Linked DNA regions of Lacrimispora indolis DSM 755. The protein of the gene in region 2 interacts with the protein of the main gene of each other region in a pairwise test. Links are inferred from orthologs where the notes say so. Each region holds a gene or a part of one and is shown on either strand. Other genes may lie near its edges.

Region 1 (3,169 bases), 1.8 Mb from region 2 along the record:
AGGGAGACTTAAAGCTTTGCATTAAGAAAGAAAAAGAAAGAGAAATCGTGACAATATCCGGAAGCTCTGCGGCACCCGCAGAAACGGCAGCAGGTGTTTTCACCCAGCAGGCGCCTTTTGCTGCGGCCAGTTCAGGGAATGTGACGGAAGTGCCGGGAAATGATATCTGTTCCGACAAAATCGTATCCTCTCCCCTGGTTGGAACCTTTTATAATGCCCCTTCTCCGGACAGTGAACCGTTTGCAAAGGTGGGAGATCAGGTGAAAAAGGGGCAGGTTCTGGGAATCATCGAAGCCATGAAGCTTATGAATGAGATTGAATGTGAATACGATGGTGTTGTGGATGCAGTTATGGTAGGCAATGAAGATGTGGTGGAGTACGGTCAGCCTCTGTTCCGTATCCGGTAAGACGTTGTGATAGCTATGAGAGGCCCAGAGGCTGGGCCTCTCTTTTAAAAATAGGAGGGCGCATGATGTTAGATATTAAGGAGATTCAGGAAATCATTCCTCACAGACACCCATTTTTGCTGGTGGACTGCATTGAAGAGTTTGAACCAGGAGTAAAAGCGGTGGGATATAAATGTGTGACTTATGATGAGCCTTTTTTTCAGGGACATTTTCCGGCAGAGCCGGTAATGCCGGGGGTTTTAATCATAGAGGCCCTTGCCCAGGTCGGTGCGGTTGCCATCTTAAGCCTGGAAGATAACAAGGGAAAGATTGCTTATTTCGGCGGCATTGACAAGGCAAAATTCAAGCATAAGGTCATTCCGGGAGAAAGGCTTAAGCTGGAATGTGAAATCATTAAGCGTAAAGGCCCGGTTGGGGTGGGGAAGGCCACAGCAACCGTGGACGGCAAGCTGGCCGCCAGCGCGGAACTGACATTTATGATTGGATAGGTGAGCTTATGTTTGATAAGATTTTAATTGCCAACCGCGGAGAAATTGCGGTGCGTATCATAAGAGCCTGCAGGGAAATGGGGATCAAAACGGTTGCCGTTTATTCGGAAGCTGACCGGGAGAGCCTTCATACCTTATTGGCTGACGAGGCTATCTGCATTGGTCCGGCACCTTCGACCCAGAGCTACTTAAACATGGAGAGGATCATTACGGCTACCGTGGCCATGAAGGCGGATGCAATTCATCCGGGATTTGGTTTTCTTTCAGAAAATGCAAGGTTTGCGGAACTTTGTGAAAAATGTAACATTGCCTTTATCGGTCCCTCTGCGGGAATCATCGGGAAGATGGGAAATAAGTCCGAAGCCAGAAAGACCATGATGGAAGCAGGAGTTCCTGTGATTCCAGGGGGAAAGGAAGCTGTCCGTCAGGTGGGAGAGGCAAAGTCCATGGCGGAAAGGATCGGTTTTCCTGTGATGATCAAGGCTTCTTCCGGAGGCGGCGGAAAGGGTATGAGAATATCCAGAAGCTTAGAAGATTTTGAGGCTAATTTTAAGAATGCCCAGATGGAATCTGTAAAGGGATTTTCCGATGATACTATGTATATTGAAAAATACATTGAAAAGCCAAGGCACATTGAATTTCAGATCATGGCGGATAAGTTTGGGAATGTGGTGCATTTGGGAGAGCGTGACTGTTCCATTCAAAGACGCCACCAGAAGGTTCTGGAGGAATCCCCCTCAGCAGCTATTTCTCAGGAGCTGAGAGACCGAATGGGAGAGATCGCTGTCCGTGCGGCAAAAGCAGTTGGATATGAGAATGCGGGAACCATTGAATTCCTTCTGGATAAACATAAGAATTTTTATTTTATGGAAATGAACACCCGTATCCAGGTAGAGCATCCGGTGACGGAAATGGTGACCGGATTGGATCTGATCAAGGAACAGATCCGGATCGCAGCAGGAGAGCCTTTGAGCATAAGTCAGGAGGACGTGATGATCAAAGGCCACGCCATTGAATGCAGGATCAATGCGGAAAATCCGGCGAAAAACTTCATGCCCTGTCCCGGACTTATAAAAAACGTTCATGTGCCGGGAGGCAATGGAGTCCGCATTGACACCCACATTTACAATGATTATAAGGTTCCGGCCAATTATGATTCCATGTTAATGAAGATGATCGTCCACGGAAAAGACCGGGAAGAGGCCATCTTAAAGATGAGAAGCGCTCTTGGGGAGCTGATCATTGAGGGAATTGAGACAAATGTGGATTTTCAGTTTGATATCCTGAGTCATGAAGCTTACCGGGACGGAGACGTGGATACGGATTTTATCCCGAAATATTTCCCGGATTATGTCCGGTAGGCAGGTAAAGGAGCAATCTTATGTTAAAAAGCATGTTTAAGAAAACCTATACATTAATAGACAGCAAATACAAGGCTCCTGAAAAGTCAGAGGAACCCAATATTCCTGCGGGTTTATGGAGGAAATGTAATAAATGCAGCCAGCCCGTTTACGGGGAAGATGTGAAAAACAACCATTTTATCTGCCCCAAATGCAAGGGTTATTTCCGCATTCATGCTTACCGCAGAATTGAAATGGTTGCAGATGAGGGAACCTTTGAAGAATGGGATAAGGAGATGGAATTTAAAAATCCTCTTGATTTCCCGGGCTATGATAAAAAGGTTGCGGCAGCCAGGGAAAAGACAGGGCTTAATGAAGCCATTGTCACGGGCAGCTGCGCAATAAACGGCCAGAAGGCAGTGATCGGTGTCTGTGATGCCCGCTTCATCATGAGCAGCATGGGCCAGGTCATGGGAGAGAAGATCGCAAGAGCTGTGGAACGGGCTACAAAAGAGAAGCTTCCGGTGATTCTTTTTGCATGCTCCGGCGGAGCCAGGATGCAGGAGGGAATCGTGTCCCTGATGCAGATGGCAAAGACCTCAGCAGCCTTAAAGCGCCATCACGAGGCAGGCCAGCTTTATATCAGCGTTCTTACGGACCCAACCACAGGAGGAGTGACAGCCAGCTTTGCCATGCTAGGTGATATTATTCTGGCAGAGCCTTTTGCCCTCATCGGATTTGCAGGTCCCCGGGTGATCGAACAGACCATTGGGCAGAAGCTTCCGGAAGGGTTCCAGAGGTCGGAGTTTTTGCTTGAACATGGCTTCATAGATAAGATTGTGCCAAGGGAAGAGATGAAGGAAACCCTGGCAGATATCTTAAAGCTCCACAATCCCCGGACCAGTCAGGCATTTTCTGTGGATAACCGGACAAA
Region 2 (3,178 bases):
GCATTTTCTCACCATAGGGCCTACCATGACCTGAGATTCCGTCTGATAGTCTCCGCCCAACAGAATGATCTTTCCTATGGCAGACTCCCGGATATGGTTGGCAATAAATGCGGAGTTTGTAATGATGGTAACATCCTTTTTCTCATTTGCCAGCTGCTCTGCCAGCAAGGCACAGCTGGAACCGGATTCTATCATAACGGTTTCACCGTTGGCTACGATCTTTGCCGCAGCCTTGGCGATCTTAAGCTTGGTATCATACCGCACTGACAGACGGTTGGTGATGTCATCCGTATTCCGGACTGCCGCATACCCGTGTTCCCTGGTCAGAAGCCCTCTCTCCTCCAGCACATCCAGATCCTTACGGATGGTTACCTGGGACACATCCAGCAGCTCCGACAAACTGGTCACTTCCACTCTTTTTTGTTCATTCACAATCTGCAAAATCTTCGTCTGCCGATCTGTCATAAGATCTCCTCCGTTCTGTTCCAGCCAAGCGGATATTCCCAATGACCAAGGGTCAGCCCCTCCGCTTGGCCGCCTGATTCGGTTGAATTTTCGTTTGTAGTTCAATTATAACATTATCCATTTTCATATGCAATAGAATTATAGGGTGTACTGTTTTCTTTTCTATTGACAACACCCTAACTTTGCTGTATAATGGCAAAATGAAAATTAAATAGTATCTTCAGGGCAGGGTGCAAATCCCTACCGGTGGTAAAGCCCACGAGCCGTAAGGCATGATTCGGTGTGATTCCGAAGCCGACAGTACAGTCTGGATGAAAGAAGATAAAAGCGCACAAATGTGTGTATCGTATATTCGCTCTGAAATGATTTTATCGTTTCAGAGCTTTTTATTTTCAGATACATACCTTCAGATATATTTAAATATTTTGACGCTGGTAAATGCCTTGAACGATCTATGGTTCAAGGCATTTTACTTTTTCAGGAGGTGCGTGATTGAAAGATAAAGATTATATGCAAAAAGCATTGGAGCTTGCAGAAAAGGGTTGTGGATGGGTAAATCCCAATCCAATGGTCGGAGCGGTTATCGTAAAAGACCATATCATCATTGGTACGGGTTATCATCATCAGTACGGTAAGCTTCATGCAGAACGGGATGCCCTTCAAAACTGCACAGATTTACCCAATGGCGCAACGCTGTATGTAACATTGGAACCGTGCTGTCATTTTGGAAAAACACCGCCATGCACGGAAGCAATTATTTCAAGCGGAATCCGGCGCGTAGTAATCGGCTCATCTGACCCCAACCCTTTGGTGGCCGGAAAAGGAATTGAAATGTTGCATCAGCATGGAATTGAGGTTGTGGAAGGAGTGCTGACCGAGGAGTGCAATAAACTCAATGAAGTATTCTTCCATTTCATTCAGAACAAAACTCCTTATGTTGTAATGAAATACGCCATGACAATGGATGGAAAAATCGCCACCCGCTCTGGAAAATCCAAATGGATCACAGGGGAAACCGCCCGTGAGCGTGTCCACAAAGACAGACATCGGTATTCTGGGATCATGGCAGGGGTAGGCACGATTATCATTGATGACCCCTTGCTGACATGCCGGTTGCCTGACTTAAAAAGTCCTGTCCGCATTATTTGTGACACAGAACTAAAAACGCCGTTACAGGCAAAGGTAGTGAAAACCGCAAAACAGCATAAAACAGTCATTGCAACCTGCTGCACAGACAGCATCAGGATACAGACATACAAAGAGGCAGGATGTGAAGTTCTTCTCCTGCCGTCAAAGGATGGTCATGTGGATTTAAAGGAGCTGATGATTGCTTTAGGAAAAAAGGGAATGGACAGCATTTTATTAGAAGGAGGTCAAACGTTAAATTGGTCTGCACTGAACAGTGGTATTGTTAACAAAATGCAGGTTTATCTTGCGCCCAAATTATTTGGAGGTATCAATGCCAAATCTCCCATCGGCGGCACAGGCATTGAAGCACCAGATGAAGCTTATCAGCTGCTGCCTCCATCAGTCACTAAATTAGGCGGGGACATTCTTTTGGAAAGTGAGGTGATAGAGTGTTTACAGGGATCATTGAAGAAACCGGAACAGTCCGCAATATAAAAAAAGGGGCGAATTCTGCGGTCTTAACCATTGGGGCGGCCTCTGTGTTAAAGGACATGAAACTGGGTGACAGCATTGCTGTAAACGGAATTTGCTTAACGGTTACGTCTTATACAAGCACCGGATTTACAGCAGATGTCATGCATGAAACAATCCAGCGTTCTTCCCTTAACAGCCTTCATTCCGGCGCCATGGTCAATCTGGAACGGGCCATGCCGGCTGATGGGCGTTTTGGAGGCCATATTGTCACCGGACATATTGACGGAACAGGCGTTATTCGCTGGATAAAAAGGGATGACAATGCAGTTTGGTATAACATCCGGGCAACACCGGAGATTTTACGTTACATCGTAGAAAAAGGTTCCATTGCGGTTGACGGCATTAGTCTGACAGTTGCTAAAGTCTCTGACGTTGATTTCAGCATATCTGTTATCCCACATACCGCAAATCATACCACACTAGCTGGAAAGCGGGTTGGAGATACAGTCAATTTAGAAAATGACTGTGTTGGAAAATATATTGAAAAGTTTCTGGGTAAACCGGCGCAACCAACGAAACTGTCAAAAGGCTTTCTTACGGAAGCCGGATATTAGGAGGAATTATGTTTCAATTCAACACGATTGAAGAAGCACTTGACGACTTACGTCAGGGCAAAATCATTTTAGTCACAGATGACGAGGACAGGGAAAATGAAGGAGATTTGATCTGTGGGGCTGAGTTTGCTACCACAGAGAATGTGAATTTTATGGCAATACACGGGAAAGGGCTGATTTGTATGCCCATGAGCATTGAGCTTTGCCAAAAGCTCAATCTTCCCCAAATGGTAAATTCCAATACAGACAACCATGAAACTGCCTTTACGGTTTCTATCGACCATATTGATACCACAACGGGAATTTCAGCAGAAGAACGGAGCAGGACTGCCCGTGCCTGCGCCAGGGATGATGTAAAGCCGGAAGATTTCCGGCGTCCCGGCCATATGTTCCCGTTGACTGCAAAACGAAACGGTGTTCTTGAACGAAACGGTCACACAGAGGCAACGGTGGATTTACTAAGGCTTGCCAATTTAAAAGAGTGCGGTCTATGTTGT

What was found.
Region 1: the proteins of ribD (region 2) and K401_RS0108725 interact in binary tests that used the Escherichia coli proteins (3 or more experiments, as listed by UniProt). The link is inferred for Lacrimispora indolis DSM 755 from one-to-one orthologs.

The regions. Positions count from the first base shown.
Region 1 is NZ_AZUI01000001.1:1,824,297-1,827,465, reverse strand. Bases 241-3,079 are described here. They hold K401_RS0108725 (acetyl-CoA carboxylase biotin carboxylase subunit), read left to right. Parts: upstream 241-903; coding sequence 904-2,256; downstream 2,257-3,079. Other genes in these bases: K401_RS0108720 (acetyl-CoA carboxylase carboxyl transferase subunit), read left to right, coding at 2,277-3,079; fabZ (3-hydroxyacyl-ACP dehydratase FabZ), read left to right, coding at 470-895; accB (acetyl-CoA carboxylase biotin carboxyl carrier protein), read left to right, coding at 241-407. In the rest of the region: more of accB, read left to right, coding at 1-240; more of K401_RS0108720, read left to right, coding at 3,080-3,169. UniProt on the Escherichia coli protein: This protein is a component of the acetyl coenzyme A carboxylase complex; first, biotin carboxylase catalyzes the carboxylation of the carrier protein and then the transcarboxylase transfers the carboxyl group to form malonyl-CoA.
Region 2 is NZ_AZUI01000001.1:3,659,335-3,662,512, reverse strand. The notes cover bases 175-3,022. They hold ribD (bifunctional diaminohydroxyphosphoribosylaminopyrimidine deaminase/5-amino-6-(5-phosphoribosylamino)uracil reductase RibD), read left to right. Parts: upstream 175-957; coding sequence 958-2,088; downstream 2,089-3,022. Other genes in these bases: K401_RS0117530 (bifunctional 3,4-dihydroxy-2-butanone-4-phosphate synthase/GTP cyclohydrolase II), read left to right, coding at 2,690-3,022; ribE (riboflavin synthase), read left to right, coding at 2,043-2,681; K401_RS0117545 (DeoR/GlpR family DNA-binding transcription regulator), read right to left, coding at 175-465. Outside these bases: more of K401_RS0117545, read right to left, coding at 1-174; more of K401_RS0117530, read left to right, coding at 3,023-3,178. UniProt on the Escherichia coli protein: Converts 2,5-diamino-6-(ribosylamino)-4(3h)-pyrimidinone 5'-phosphate into 5-amino-6-(ribosylamino)-2,4(1h,3h)-pyrimidinedione 5'-phosphate.